DNA from 4 places in the Undibacter mobilis genome. Region 1 is predicted to be linked to each of the others. Evidence: predicted binding sites of a transcription regulator. Region 1 holds the regulator's gene; each other region holds the start of a gene.
What was found. Region 1 encodes PhoB, which activates phosphate uptake and scavenging genes when phosphate is short. Its sites were predicted from a motif close to TGTCATNNANCTGTCAT; they were not measured.
Positions count from the first base shown of each region.

Region 2: a site for PhoB is predicted at 1,963-1,979, ahead of DXH78_RS18940 (PhoX family protein). Genes of this name have one in related genera too.
Region 3: a site for PhoB is predicted at 1,901-1,917, ahead of olsB (l-ornithine N(alpha)-acyltransferase). Genes of this name have one in related genera too.
Region 4: a site for PhoB is predicted at 1,410-1,426, ahead of DXH78_RS01255 (CorA family divalent cation transporter). Genes of this name have one in related genera too.

Region 1 covers NZ_QRGO01000001.1:541,847-545,257, reverse strand. The annotation lists gene pstB (phosphate ABC transporter ATP-binding protein PstB) at 1-279, shown strand, start outside; gene phoU (phosphate signaling complex protein PhoU) at 313-1,029, shown strand; gene phoB (phosphate regulon transcriptional regulator PhoB) at 1,044-1,748, shown strand; gene DXH78_RS02535 (GcrA family cell cycle regulator) at 1,839-2,327, opposite strand; gene DXH78_RS02530 (aspartate aminotransferase family protein) at 2,835-3,411, shown strand, end outside.
Region 2 covers NZ_QRGO01000003.1:313,841-317,251, forward strand. The annotation lists gene DXH78_RS18925 (ABC transporter permease) at 1-43, shown strand, start outside; gene DXH78_RS18930 (ABC transporter ATP-binding protein) at 40-1,092, shown strand; gene DXH78_RS18935 (phosphodiesterase) at 1,089-1,925, shown strand; gene DXH78_RS18940 (PhoX family protein) at 2,033-3,411, shown strand, end outside.
Region 3 covers NZ_QRGO01000001.1:1,151,783-1,155,193, reverse strand. The annotation lists gene DXH78_RS05425 (ATP-binding protein) at 1-1,874, shown strand, start outside; gene olsB (l-ornithine N(alpha)-acyltransferase) at 2,036-2,974, shown strand; gene coaA (type I pantothenate kinase) at 3,016-3,411, opposite strand, start outside.
Region 4 covers NZ_QRGO01000001.1:263,466-266,876, forward strand. The annotation lists gene DXH78_RS01240 (DMT family protein) at 1-206, opposite strand, end outside; gene DXH78_RS01245 (hypothetical protein) at 447-1,208, shown strand; gene DXH78_RS01255 (CorA family divalent cation transporter) at 1,449-2,447, shown strand; gene DXH78_RS01260 (TRAP transporter substrate-binding protein) at 2,561-3,411, shown strand, end outside.

The DNA.
Region 1 (3,411 bases):
CGCACTGTCGCCGTGCGGCCCGAGGTTATCCTGTTCGACGAGCCGTGCTCGGCGCTCGACCCGATCTCGACTGCCAAGATCGAAGAGCTGATCGACGAGCTCAAGGAAGACTACACCATCGCCATCGTCACCCATAACATGCAGCAGGCGGCGCGCGTCTCCGACTTCACTGCCTTCATGTATCTCGGCGAACTCGTCGAATACGGCGAGACGACCAAGATCTTCACCGCGCCGAACGACCGCCGCACCCAGGATTACATCACCGGCCGCTTCGGCTAGGCCGGCGCCGGCAAGGATTGAAGGATCAGGATTATGAACGAACAGCACACCGCCAAGGCTTTCGACGTCGACCTGCAGGAACTGTCGCGGATGGTCGCCGAGATGGGCGGCCTGGCAGAGAAGCAGGTTGCCGATGCCGTTGACGCGTTGGCCAAGCGCGATACCACCATGGCGCAGCGGGTCACCGCTTCCGACAACGCCATCGACGTCCTCCAGCATGAAATCGAGGAAAAGTCGGTGCTCACCATTGCCCGCCGCCAGCCGATGGCGGTGGACCTCCGCGAAATCGTGGGCGCGCTGCGGCTTGCCAACGATCTTGAGCGCGTCGGCGACCTGGCCAAGAACATTGCCAAACGCGTCATTGCGCTCAACGCCGAGTTCCCGCCGCCGAAGCTGATCCGCGGCGTCGAACACATGACCGATCTCGTGCTCGGCCAGCTCAAGGCGGTGCTCGATGCCTACGCCCGGCGCGACGATGCCAAGGCGATGGCGGTGTGGCGCGGCGATGAGGAAATCGACGCGGTCTGCACCTCGGTGTTCCGCGAGCTGCTCACCTATATGATGGAAGATCCGCGCAACATCACCTTCTGTATTCACCTGATGTTCTGCGCCAAGAACATCGAGCGCATGGGCGACCATGCCACCAACATCGCGGAAACCGTCCACTACATCGTGGATGGCGCACCGATCACCGAACGCCGGCCGAAGGGCGAGACCGAGATCTCCGCGCTGACCGGCACCAACGCCTGACGAGCCACCGAAGCATGAGCGCGCGAATCCTGATCGTCGAAGACGAGGAGCCTCTCACGATGCTCCTCGTCTACAATCTCGAGAAGGAAGGCTACGAGGTCGAGACCGCGGCCCGCGGCGACGACGCCGACACCAAGCTGAAAGAGCGTGTGCCGGATCTCGTGGTGCTCGACTGGATGCTGCCGGGGCTGTCGGGCATCGAATTGTGCCGCCGGCTGCGGGCGCGGCCAGAGACGCAGAATCTGCCGATCATCATGCTGACCGCGCGCGGCGAGGAGAGCGAGAAGATCCGCGGCCTCGCCACCGGCGCCGACGACTACATGGTCAAGCCGTTCTCGGTGCCGGAATTGCTTGCCCGCGTGCGCGCGCTGCTGCGTCGGGCCCATCCGGATCGCGTTGCCACCGTGCTCAACATCGGCGACATCGAACTCGACCGGGACAAAAAACGCGTGTCGCGCAGCGGCAAGCCGATCGATCTCGGCCCGACCGAATATCGTCTGCTCGAATTCCTGATGGAACGGCCCGGCCGTGTGTTCTCACGCGAGCAATTGCTCGACGGTGTCTGGGGCTCCGACATCTATATCGATGAGCGGACCGTGGACGTTCACGTCGGCCGCCTGCGCAAGGCCATCAACCGTGGCCAGCAAGCCGACCCGATCCGCACTGTGCGCGGTGCCGGCTATGCGCTCGACGACCGCTTCGGTCGGGCCGCCGGCTAACTGCGCAGCGCCGCGCGCCGGAGCCTAGGCGTCCAACAAAAAAGGCCGAAGCTTTGCCCCGGCCTTCGTCATCCCATTGATGTCAGTGTCTCAGCCCCTGAACGCCGGCTTCTGGCGGCGGCGATCGTTTGCCGGCTGGTAGGCGACGCGGCAGTGGAAGCTGCAATAGGGCTGGTCCTCAGCAGCTTCGCCGCCGCAGAAGAAGAAATCCGGGCCCGACGGATCGCCCACCGGCCAGCGGCAGGTTTTTTCGTTGAGCTGCAGCAGCGTCTTGCGCTGCTCGAGCGGGATTTCCAGCAGTTCGGGTTCGGGTTCGACCTCGTAGTCATAGGCCAGCGCGGTATTGCCGCGCACCTGAGGCCGCTGCACCCGGATCATGTGGCCGGAGGAACGGGCCTTGCGCGGGCGCGGCGCGCTCGAAGTGGGGCTTTTGGCACGACCCGACAGGCCGAGCCGGTGTACCTTGCCGATCACGGCATTGCGGGTGATGCCGCCGAGCTCGGCGGCAATCTGGCTGGCCGACAGACCGTCGGACCAGAGCTTTTTCAGCAGTTCGACCCGCTCATCGGTCCAGCTCATGGGGTATTTCCCTCGGCGATCCAGGCGTTTGGACAGAATCCACCCCCGTCGTCCGGCGCGGCTTTTCCGCACCTGAACGTGTACGCTTCAGGGATGAACCAGATTTAGGCGGCGGCACGCGATATGTCGTATCGCCTGACCAAAAAACTACACTATGGGTTGACTCGGCCGCAAGCATTTGCAATCGGCTAAAACTCTCCTCCCACAGGTTTTCCTTTAGAATCCGCGACTGCGGTGATTTTGAGTCGCGAATCGGCCGAGGTGGTTCGGTTGACTTGGCCCCGGCCTCCAATAAAATGCCGTCCAAGTGCCGCCCGGCGAGGCGGCACGTTTCGTTTTGGGCGCTGCCAGCCGGGAAAACGCTTAGCCCAGGTCCGGTTCCGTAGCCGGCCGTGGGCTAGTCATCGGCGAATGGTATTGAACGTCCTCGGGTTCTGCCCCGGGGCTCGTTGCCGTTTTCCGAACTGGCGCCGCCGGGCGTTCCGATTGTCGTTTCGTGGAAAGAGACTGGCCGTGAGCTCGCATCTGTTGCCGACCTATGCCCGTGTGGACCTCGCTTTCGAGCGGGGCGATGGTGTCTGGCTAACCGCGACCAACGGCAAGCGCTATCTGGACTTCACCTCCGGCGTTGCCGTCAACGCGCTTGGCCATTCGCACCCGCACATGGTTGCGAAGCTGACCGAGCAGGCTGGCAAGCTGTGGCACACCTCGAACCTCTACCGCATTCCGGAAGGCGAAAAGCTCGCCGAGCGGCTGTGCCAGCATAGCTTCGCCGACTTCGTGTTCTTCCAGAACTCCGGCACCGAGGCGATGGAATGCTGCATCAAGATGGCGCGGAAGTATCAATACGCGTCCGGCAAGCCGGAACGTAACCGCATCATCACCTTCGAAGGGGCCTTCCATGGCCGTACGCTGGCGGCGCTTGCCGCGACGGGCAACAAGAAGTATCTCGAAGGCTTCGGCCCTAACATGCAGGGCTTCGACCAAGTGCCGTTCGGCGACCTTGAGGCGGTCAAGAAGGCAATCACCGCCGAGACCGCCGCGATCGTCACCGAGCCGCTGATGGGCGAGGGCGGCGTGCGCG
Region 2 (3,411 bases), on a different contig from region 1:
GTTCATGGCCGCGCGCGGCGGCCTCGCAGGGAGCAGCCGATGACGGCACATGGGGTTGCCATTCATCTTGAGAACTGCGGCAAGACTTTTGCTAACGGCGCCCGCGCGCTCGAGCCTACGACGCTTCATATCGAGCGCGGCGAGACGGTTGTCTTCCTGGGCCCGTCCGGCTGCGGCAAGACGACGATGCTGCGCATCATCGCCGGCCTCGAGACGCCGGACGCCGGCGGCCGCGTACGCTTTGGCGACGAAGACGTCACCGATACGCCCATCGAACGGCGCAATGTCGGCATGGTGTTCCAGTCCTATGCGCTGTTCCCGAACATGAACGTGGCCGAAAACATCGGTTACGGATTGAAAATCCGCGGTGTCGGCGCCGTCGAGCGGGCAAAGCGCGTCGCAGAATTGGTCAAACTGACTCACATTGAAGGCCTTGAAGGCCGCTCGATCGATCAGCTATCGGGCGGCCAGCGTCAGCGTGTGGCGCTGGCGCGTGCCGTCGCGGCGCGCCCCCGCGTGTTGCTGCTCGACGAACCGCTGACCGCTCTGGACGCGCTGTTGCGCGAGCGGCTGCGCGGTGAGCTCAACAGCCTGCTGCGCGAACTGGGCATCACGTCGGTCTACGTCACACACGATCAGGCCGAAGCCATGACGCTGGGTGACCGCATCGTCGTCATGAGCAAGGGTGCCATCGCCCAGATCGGAACGCCGCGCGATATCTACCTCACGCCGGCAAACCGCTATGTGGCGGAATTCGTCGGCGCGGCCAATGTTGTCGAGGCCGCGTGCCGCGACGGCGGCCTGATCCTGCCGGGCGGCATCTTGCCCATCGCAGGCGCCACACCGGGACCAGCCATTGCGATGATCAGACCAGAGTCATGGTCGATTGTTCCGGCGGACGCTGCCACGCTGACCGGTCGCGTCGAAACCGTAATCTTCGTCGGCGATCGCCAACGGGTGAGCATCGCCGGCGCGGCCGCCAAGCCGATCCTGGTCGATGCGCCGAACGGACTCATCATCGCGCCGGGCGACGTTGTCGGCTTGACGGCGCCTCCGGACGCGATCCGCATCCTGCCTGGAAGCCCGTCATGACATCGCCGATCCTTATCGCTCAAATCTCCGACCTGCATATCAAAATCCCCGGCGCGCTGGCTTACGGCAAGGTGGATACCCCAGCGGCTTTGGCGCGTTGCATTGAGACGCTGAACGGTCTGTCGCCACGTCCCGATCTCGTCGTTATATCCGGCGACCTTGCCGATACGCCGACGGACGAGGAATACGCGCACCTCAACGCCCTGCTGGCGCGGCTGACGCTTCCCTTCGTTGTCGTTCCGGGCAATCACGATGACCGGACGCTTATGCGCCGCGCCCTGGCCGGCCAAAGTTTCGCCTCGGCGACTGGCCCGCTCAACACGCTGCGGGCCGTCGGTGACGTCGATATCCTCGCCGCGGATTCAAGCGTTCCCGGCCAGCCTCATGGTCTTCTGGACGACGATACCATGTCCTGGCTCGATGACACGCTGCAGGCATCTGATACGCGGCCGGCGATGTTGTTTCTGCACCATCCGCCATTCCTGACCGGGATCGGCCATATGGATGTGCAAAACCTCCGGAACGCCGACCGGCTCGCGGTGCTGCTCGACCGTCATCCGCGCGTGCGCCTGATTGCCGCCGGCCATGTGCATCGCGCCACGCTCACGACTTTCGCAGGCCGTCAGGCCACGATCTGCCCGGCCCCCAACCACGCCGTGGCGCTGGATCTCGACGCGCACTGGCCGCCGGCCTTCGTGATCGAACCGCCGGCCTTTCATCTGCATGTCTGGTCGGCGGGCAGCGGCTTCGGCACCATCGTGACGCACACTGTACCCATCGGCCAATTTGACGGGCCGCATCCCTTCTTCGGCGCCGACGGAAAGTTGCTCTAACACGCCCCGGCAGCCCCCCGTTGCCCGGTCCGGCCGTTGTCACCGACGGGTCATTTCTGCTCTTTAGACTGCCTCGAAATGATCGGTGGCAGAGCCGGGAGACGGATATGAGCGACACGATGCAGACGCGCGCGCAGGCCTTCGAAGATGCGGAAAATGCAGGCAGTAACCCGAGCGACAACGCCAGCATTGGCGATCTCATCGCCGCGCGTTACCATCGCCGCGACATCCTCAAGGGCGCGCTCGGCGTCGCCGCCATCGCCGCGACCGTCAGCCCGCTCGCGCTCGCCGCGTCGCAGAAGGCGCATGCCGCCGTTACCGGCTTCAAGTTCGACGAAGTCGCAGCCGGTGTCGATGAACGTCACCACGTTGCCGCGGGCTACGATGCCGACATTCTGATCCGCTGGGGCGATGCCGTCACGCCCGGTGCGCCGGCCTTCGATCCAGCGCAGCAGAGCGCCTCGGCGCAGAAGCAGCAGTTCGGCTACAACAACGATTACATCGGCTATCTGCCGATGCCCGGCGCCGCCAATCCGTCGGCGCACGGCCTCCTCGTCGTCAATCACGAATACACCAACGAGGAGCTGATGTTCTCCGGCATCGGCGAGCAGGACACCAAGGAAGCCGCCTTCGCCAAGATGACGAAGGACCTCGTCGACATCGAGAAAGCCGCGCATGGTGGCGCGGTAATCGAGATCAGGCGTGATAACGGCAAATGGTCGGTGGTGCCGAATTCGAAATATGCCCGCCGCATCGACGCCGACACCGTCATGGAAATCACAGGCCCCGCGGCGGGCAGCGAGCGGCTGAAAACCAAGGCGGATCCGAGCGGCCGCCGCGTGCTCGGCATGTTGAACAACTGCGCCGGCGGCGTTACGCCCTGGGGCACATGGCTATCCTGCGAAGAGAACTTCAACGGCTATTTCTGGGGCAAGCTCGCCGACAACGATCCGCAGGCCACCGCTTTCAAGCGCTACGGCGTGCCCAGCAATTGGTATGCCTGGGGCAAGTTCGAGGACCGCTTCGACGTCAACAAGGAGCCCAACGAAGCCAACCGTTTCGGCTGGGTGGTGGAGATCGATCCGTTCGATCCCAATTCGACGCCGAAGAAGCGCACCGCGATGGGCCGCTTCAAGCATGAAGGCGCTGCCGGCATTCTCAACAAGGACAACCGCTATGTCGTCTATCAGGGCGACGACGAGCGTTTCGACTATGTCTACAAGTTCGTCACCGCAGGCCGCTTCGATCCGGCCAATGCCGCCGCCAATCGCGATCTGCTCGATGCCGGCACCCTATTTGTCGCGAAATACAATGCCGACGGCAGCGGCGAGTGGATGCCGCTCACGTTTGGCCAGGGCCCTCTTACCGCTGCGAACGGTTTCAAGGATCAGGCCGACGTTCTGATCGAAACGCGCCGCGCCTCCGACCTGCTCGGCGCCACCAAGATGGACCGGCCCGAGGATGCCGAAGTCAATCCGGTGACGCA
Region 3 (3,411 bases), 610 kb from region 1:
AGGCGCAGGGCGATCTGATCGTGCGCCGCGATACGCAGGGGTTGCTCACTTACGCCAACGACGCCTGGTGCCAGTTCGCCGGGCAGAGCCGCGCCGACGTGCTCGGCCGGCCGGACACACTGTCCATTGTCGACCAGGGCGAGATCATCGTGCTGGCCGACGGCACCCGCGCCCATGACCAGAAGATCGACACGCCGCAAGGCCCACGCTGGGTCGCCTGGCGCGACGTTACTGTACGCAGCGAGGCCGGCACCGAAACGCAGAGCGTCGGCCGCGACGTCACCGATCGCGTCGAGGCGCGCGATCTGGCCGAAGCGGCGAGCCACGCCAAGTCGCGCTTCCTCGCCACCGTCAGCCATGAGATCCGCACGCCGCTTAACGGCCTCCTTGGTATGACCGATCTGTTGCTCGACACGCCGCTTACGCCAGAGCAGCTCAATTACGCCAGAGCCGCAAAGGCCTCCGGCGAAACGCTGCTGACATTGATCGAGGAAGTCCTCGACTTCTCCCGGATCGAAGCCGGCCGGCTCGATCTTGCGCCCGCGGCCTTTACGCTGTTGCCGCTGGTGGAGGAGACCATCGAACTGCTGGCACCCCGCGCGCAGGATAAGGGCATCGCTATCTGTTCCTTCATCGACGAACGCTTGCCGGCGGCCGTCATCGGCGACGCCGCACGCCTGCGACAGGTTCTGCTCAACCTTGCTGGCAATGCCGTGAAGTTCACCGAGACCGGCGGCGTCACCGTCATTGTCGAACCCGGCGCCAACGAAGGCGCTGTGCGCTTTTCCGTCCGCGACACCGGCATCGGACTCGCACCCGAAGACCAGGAGCGCATCTTCCGCGATTTCGAGCAGGCCGATACATCATCGTCGCGCCGGTTCGGCGGCACGGGATTGGGACTGGCGATCTCGAAACGCATCGTCGAGCGCATGAACGGAACGCTTCACGTTGACAGCGCGCCGGGACAGGGCGCGACCTTCTCGTTCTCGATCGATCTGCCGCCCGCGGAAAGCGATCCTGCCGCGGCCTTCAAGGCGCCCGACCTTAGCGGCCAGAGCGCGCTGATCCTGGCGCAGGCGCATGTCGAAGCTGAAGTGCTGGCGCGCCGCCTCGATGCCTGGGGCATGGCAACGCAGATCGACAGCGGCGATCTCGCCGATGTCGCGCAGCATTTCGCCGACGAGAGCTTTGACGCGCTGATCGTCGATTGCCCGATCGCCAAGATGATGAGTGCTCATGGCGACATTGCCGGCAACGCGACGCGGCGCATCGTGCTGATCAATCCCGGCGAGCGGTCCGAATTGCCGGCCCTGAAGGCCGCGGGTTTCACCGGCTATCTGGTCAAGCCGGTGCGCGCCGCCTCGCTCGCCGCGCGCTTTGCCGGACCGGATAGCTTCGAGCCGGTCAAAACGGCTGAGCCCGCTCCTGCGACAGCTGCGCCGCCCGGCGGCGGGCTCAACGTGTTGCTGGCTGAGGACAATCCAATCAATGTCATGCTGACGCGCGCGCTTCTCACGCGTTTTGGCCATCGCGTGACCACGGTCGGCGAAGGCGGCGGCGCCGTACTCGCCTGGAGCACCGCGCTGGAAAACGGCCAGCCCTTCGACCTCATCATGATGGACATTCAGATGCCGGGCATGGACGGCCTTGAGGCGACCCGCCGCCTCCGCGCCCGCGAAGCCGAGCTGAAGGACATTGCGCCTGAGACCTTTCGCCCGGTGCCCGTCCTTGCGCTGACCGCCAATGCCTACGCCGAAGACCGGGCCGCCTGCCTCGCTGCCGGCATGGACGCCATTCTCACCAAGCCCTTGGACCGGCAACGCCTCTGCGACGAACTCAACCGGCTCGCCGGGCGGGGCTCGATTGCGGCCTGAAGTGTGTCAATCAGGCTTCCCCAAATCGTCATAATTCCGTATTCGAGGCATGGTGTATCGCTGCAACAGTGGCGTCAGGTTGCGATTCGCCGGTCTTAAATCGGGGTGGATCGGACCCCATTTACACGCCAATGATGACGAGCTCCCAAAGGGACCCAGCCATGATGCGCGACAGCGCCACTCCGACGCGTAATCCGTTCAGCCGCCGTCGCGCGGCTCCTGCGGCGCCCGGGCTGATCTCGTCGTTGCAGGCCTATGGCGGGCTGCAGGCCTGGGCGGCGCGGGCGCATCGCCCGCTGCAATCGCTCGGCCGGATCGGCTCGCTGGAAGTCCGCCTTGCCCAGACGGCCGCCGAAGTACGCCAGGCCCAGAAGCTGCGCTACCGGGTATTCTACCAGGAAGGCACGGCGATCCCGAACCCGGGTCGCTTGTTTGCGCGCCGCGACGTCGATGGCTATGACGCGATCTGCGACCACCTGCTGGTGCTCGACCACGCCGCCCGCGAGGGAACGCCAGGCAACCGCCCGGCCGTCGTCGGCACTTATCGTCTCCTGCGACAGGCGCTCGCCGAAGATCATGGCGGCTTCTACACCGCCGGCGAGTTCGACATCAGCGGCCTCATCGAGCGCCACCGAAACCTGCAATTCCTCGAGCTCGGCCGCTCCTGCGTGCTGGCGCCGTACCGCAACAAGCGGACCGTCGAACTGCTTTGGCACGGTATCCATGCCTACATCACGCAGAACCGCTGCGATGTGATGATCGGCTGCGCCAGCCTCGACGGCACCGAGCCGAAGCGTCTGGCGCTGCCGCTGTCGTTTCTGCATCACTATGCCCGCGCGCCGGAAGAGTGGCGCGCGCAGGCTCTGCCCGAGCGCTATGTCGAGATGAATCGCATCTCCAAGGAATCGATCGACCCGAAGGAAGCGCTGCGTCAGTTGCCGCCCCTGGTGAAGGGCTATCTGCGGCTCGGCGCCTATATCGGAGACGGTGCCGTGGTGGATCACGAATTCGGCACCACCGACGTGCTGATCGTGCTGCCCGTGTCGGTGATCAAGCAGCGCTATATCGAGCACTTCGATCTCGGCCGCAGGGCGGCTTAACTGACCGCAAGCTGTTGCGCGGGGCCGACGGCCGCGAAGGCTTACAGCCTTCGCAGCGACACCTGATCGATCTGATGCGAGCCGGCCTTTTTCAGGATGAGATCTGCGCGCTGGCGCGTCGGCAGGATATTCTCGTGCAGGTTCACGAGGTTGATGCGCTCCCAGATCGACACCGCGGTCTTCACCGCCTCGTCATCCGACAGATCCGAATAGCGATGGAAGTATGATTTCGGATCGCGGAACGCCGTGCCGCGCAGCGTGAGGAATCGGTCGACGTACCAGCCTTTGAGCACGTCTTCATCGGCGTCGATATAAACCGAGAAATCGAAGAAATCGGACACGAAAGGAATGGCCTTGCCATCTTTCGGCAAACGGCCGGTCTGCAAGACATTGAGGCCTTCGACGATGAGAATGTCGGGCCGATTCACTTCGATCCA
Region 4 (3,411 bases), 280 kb from region 1:
GCCGCCGAATAGACGTCGCTGCCGAGGCGGTTGGCCGGGACCGCCAGGCAATACTCGACGAAAGCCAGCCCCCAACTGATGAAGATGACGCTGAGGATCGGCACCTCTTTGTATTTCAGGTGCCAGTACCAGGCGGCGGTCATGAAGATATTGGAGCCGAGCAGCAAGGCGATCGGCATCAGATAAGGTGACAGTGCGGCGGGCATGTTGATCTCTGGACAAGAGGGAGATTGGCAGGGATTTTCATCTACCGGCATCGTCAGAACGCGGCAACAAGCGGCGGCCTGAATTCGTAGCAACTTTTCGAGAATGGCCCGCCGGCGCCGCGCGCGGCCGCATGGAACAGCGACCGGTTCGTCCGCGGCGGATAAGTTGAAAAGGGATCGCGGTTCTGCCGCATCATCTGTGGTAGATTCACACCAGTTCTTCCGGCCCGGAGCGGCGCGATGCCGAACACGATCCTGACGACCGCTCTGCTCGCTGTCGCCTTGGCAGCGGCGGCTGTTCCCGTGCAGGCGCAAAGAGCCGCCGCACAGCAAGCCGCGCCGGCCGTCGCCGGCAAGCCTTACCGCGCCGTCGCCATCACGCCACCGGCCGAGATGAAGGATGGGGACTTCACTGTGTTGCGCGCCAAGGTTGCCGAAGCCGCCAGGAACCGCGATCGCGCCGCTCTGGCCAAGCTCGTTGCAAAGGGGTTCTTCTGGGACCGCGATGGTGCCGACGCCGCCAAGGGCCGGTCCGGCATGGATGTGCTCGCGGCCGCGCTCGGTCTGTCCAACAAGGATGGCGTCGGCTGGGACATGCTCGCCGGACTGGCCGACGACCCCAGCGCCTCGCCTGCGCAAAGCCGCAAGAACGCAGTCTGCGGGCCGGCCGAGCCGCGTTACGACACCAAGGCCTTCGCCGCGTTGCTCAAGGACACGCAGACCGACGCCGCCACCTGGGGCTATCCGCTCATGGCAGGCACCGATGTCAGGGCGACGCCCCAGGCCAGCGCGCCGGTGATCGACAAGCTCGGACTCGCCTTCGTGCGCGTGCTGCCGGAGGGGTCGGTCAATCCGAATTACATGCGGGTGCTGACCCCGGCCGGCAAAGTCGGTTTCATCACCATCGATGCCCTGGCGCCGGTCGGCAACGACCAGCTCTGCTACGTCAAGGAAGGCGGCGTCTGGATGATCGGCGGCTACATCGGGGCCGGCGAGCCATGACCGTCACGCCGCAACCGACGTCCGCGCGCACGCTCACTTGCGCCGCCTGCGGCACGACGTTCACCTGCAGCGGCGATGTTGGATGCTGGTGCGCGGCGGAGCCCTTTCGCCTGCCGATGCCGTCACTGGAGGCCGCCGCCGATTGCCTCTGCCCGTCATGCCTGCGGGCCAAGGCCGCCCGGGGCCAAAACGTATAGCGGCTGTCATCGCCCTGTCACATGGCGCAGCACCTTTAGCGCTATGCACACCGATATCGCGACCGTCCATCCCGCAACCGGCATCGTCTGGGCCTACCGGTTTTCGGCCGACGGCACCGCGGAGCGGCTTCCGAACGACCGCGTCGATGACGCCTTGAGCGACCATCGCGACGCCTGGATCTGGGTGCACCTGGCGCTCGCCGACAATCGTTGCCGCAGTTGGATCGCGAGCTATGCGCCGCTGTCCGAGATGGCGCGCGAAGTGCTGTCCGGACCGGACAAGCACTTGCGCCTCGACATCATCGGCGACGAAATCGTCGGCGTGGTGCCCGATCTGCATCAGGGCCTGGTCGAGGAGAGCGATGACATCGTGCGCCTCCGCTTCGTCATGACCGAACGCATGATGATCACGGCGCGCCAGCAGCCGGTGCATTCCGTCGAGCACAACCGCCGCGCCATCGAGAGCGGCAAGCGCTTTCCGAGCGTCGTGTCCTTCCTCGATGCCATCATCGACCAGTTCGCCGACGCCATTGCGCGCATGGCGGAACGCCTCGGCGACGAACTCGACGGCATTGAAGAAAACGTCATGCGCGAGGAGCCGGCCGACGAACAGCGCCGCGTCGGCAAGGTGCGGATGCAGACCGTGCGCGTTCATCGCCAGCTTGCGCAACTCAAAACCATGTTCGCGCGCCTCGAGCCGCGGCTGGCGCAGCATAACAAGGCCGCGGCCGAGGCGGTGGGAGCGTTGGCGCAGAAGCTCGACGCCATCGACCACGAAATCGGCTCGCTTTACGAGCGCGCCCGCCTGCTGCTCGACGAGGCCGCCGCCAAGGTCAGCGCCCTTACCAACAAACGGCTTTTTACGTTGTCGATCCTGACGGCATGCCTGCTGCCTCCGACTTTAGTTACAGGCTTCTTCGGCATGAACACCAAGGACATGCCGTTGCAGAACACCGATGGCGGGAGCTGGCTCGCTTTGTGCGTCGCCTTTACGGCGGGGGCGGTCACTTACTGGGCGTTGCGGCGGCTGCGCGCCCTATAAAAATTTAGTCTGAGTGCGGCGCACAATCGCACTTGCGGCAAATTGACAAGTTCATACAACTCTATCTACGCTCCCTCCCAAGCAAAAAATACATAATTCCCAGGGAGGTTTGCATGAAGAAACTCGCCGCACTCGCGGCTGCTGCCATCGTTACGGCCACGGCCGCACACGCGCAGCAGATCGTCACCAAATATTCCGGCATTCAGCCGACCGACCATCCGGCCAGTTATTCTGAGCAATACTTCGGCCGCGAAGTCGGAATCCTGACCAAGGGCACGGTCAAGGTCGAAGTCTATCACAACACTCAGCTTGGCGACGCCGTCGCCAATGTGCAGAGCATCCGCAACGGCACCATCGGCTTCACCACCGTGTCGGCCTCGAACCTCAACCAGGTCGTGCCGGCGATGGACATGTATTCGCTGCCGTTCCTGTTCAAGAATGCCGACCACTTCTGGTGGTTCCTGGCTCAGCCGGAAGCCGCCGCGCTGGCCAAGCCGCTGGAGGATAAAGGCATCAAGGTGCTCGGCTATATCGACTCCGGCGCCCGCAACTTCTTCACCGACAAGGCCGTGCGAACGCCCGACGATCTCAAGGGCGCCAAAATCCGCGTGATGGCCTCGCCGGTGATGGTCAATACCATGAAGGCGCTCGGCGCAACCGGCGTGCCGGTGGCGTGGTCGGAGCTGTACACCGCGCTGCAGACCGGCGTCGTCGACGGCGCCGAGAACAATCATCCCTCCGTCGTCGCCAAGAAGTTCTACGAGGTGTCGAAGTTCTACACTCTCGACGAACACATGCGCATTCCGGACGTGATGATCATGTCGATGAAGCTGTGGAATCAGCTTAACGACGATCAGAAGAAGGCCGTCGCCGAAGCCGGCGCGCGGGCCCAGGCCTATATGCGCGGCGCCTGGTATGTGTCGGAAGTGAAGGACCTCGCCGAACTCAAGAGCAAGTTCAAGGA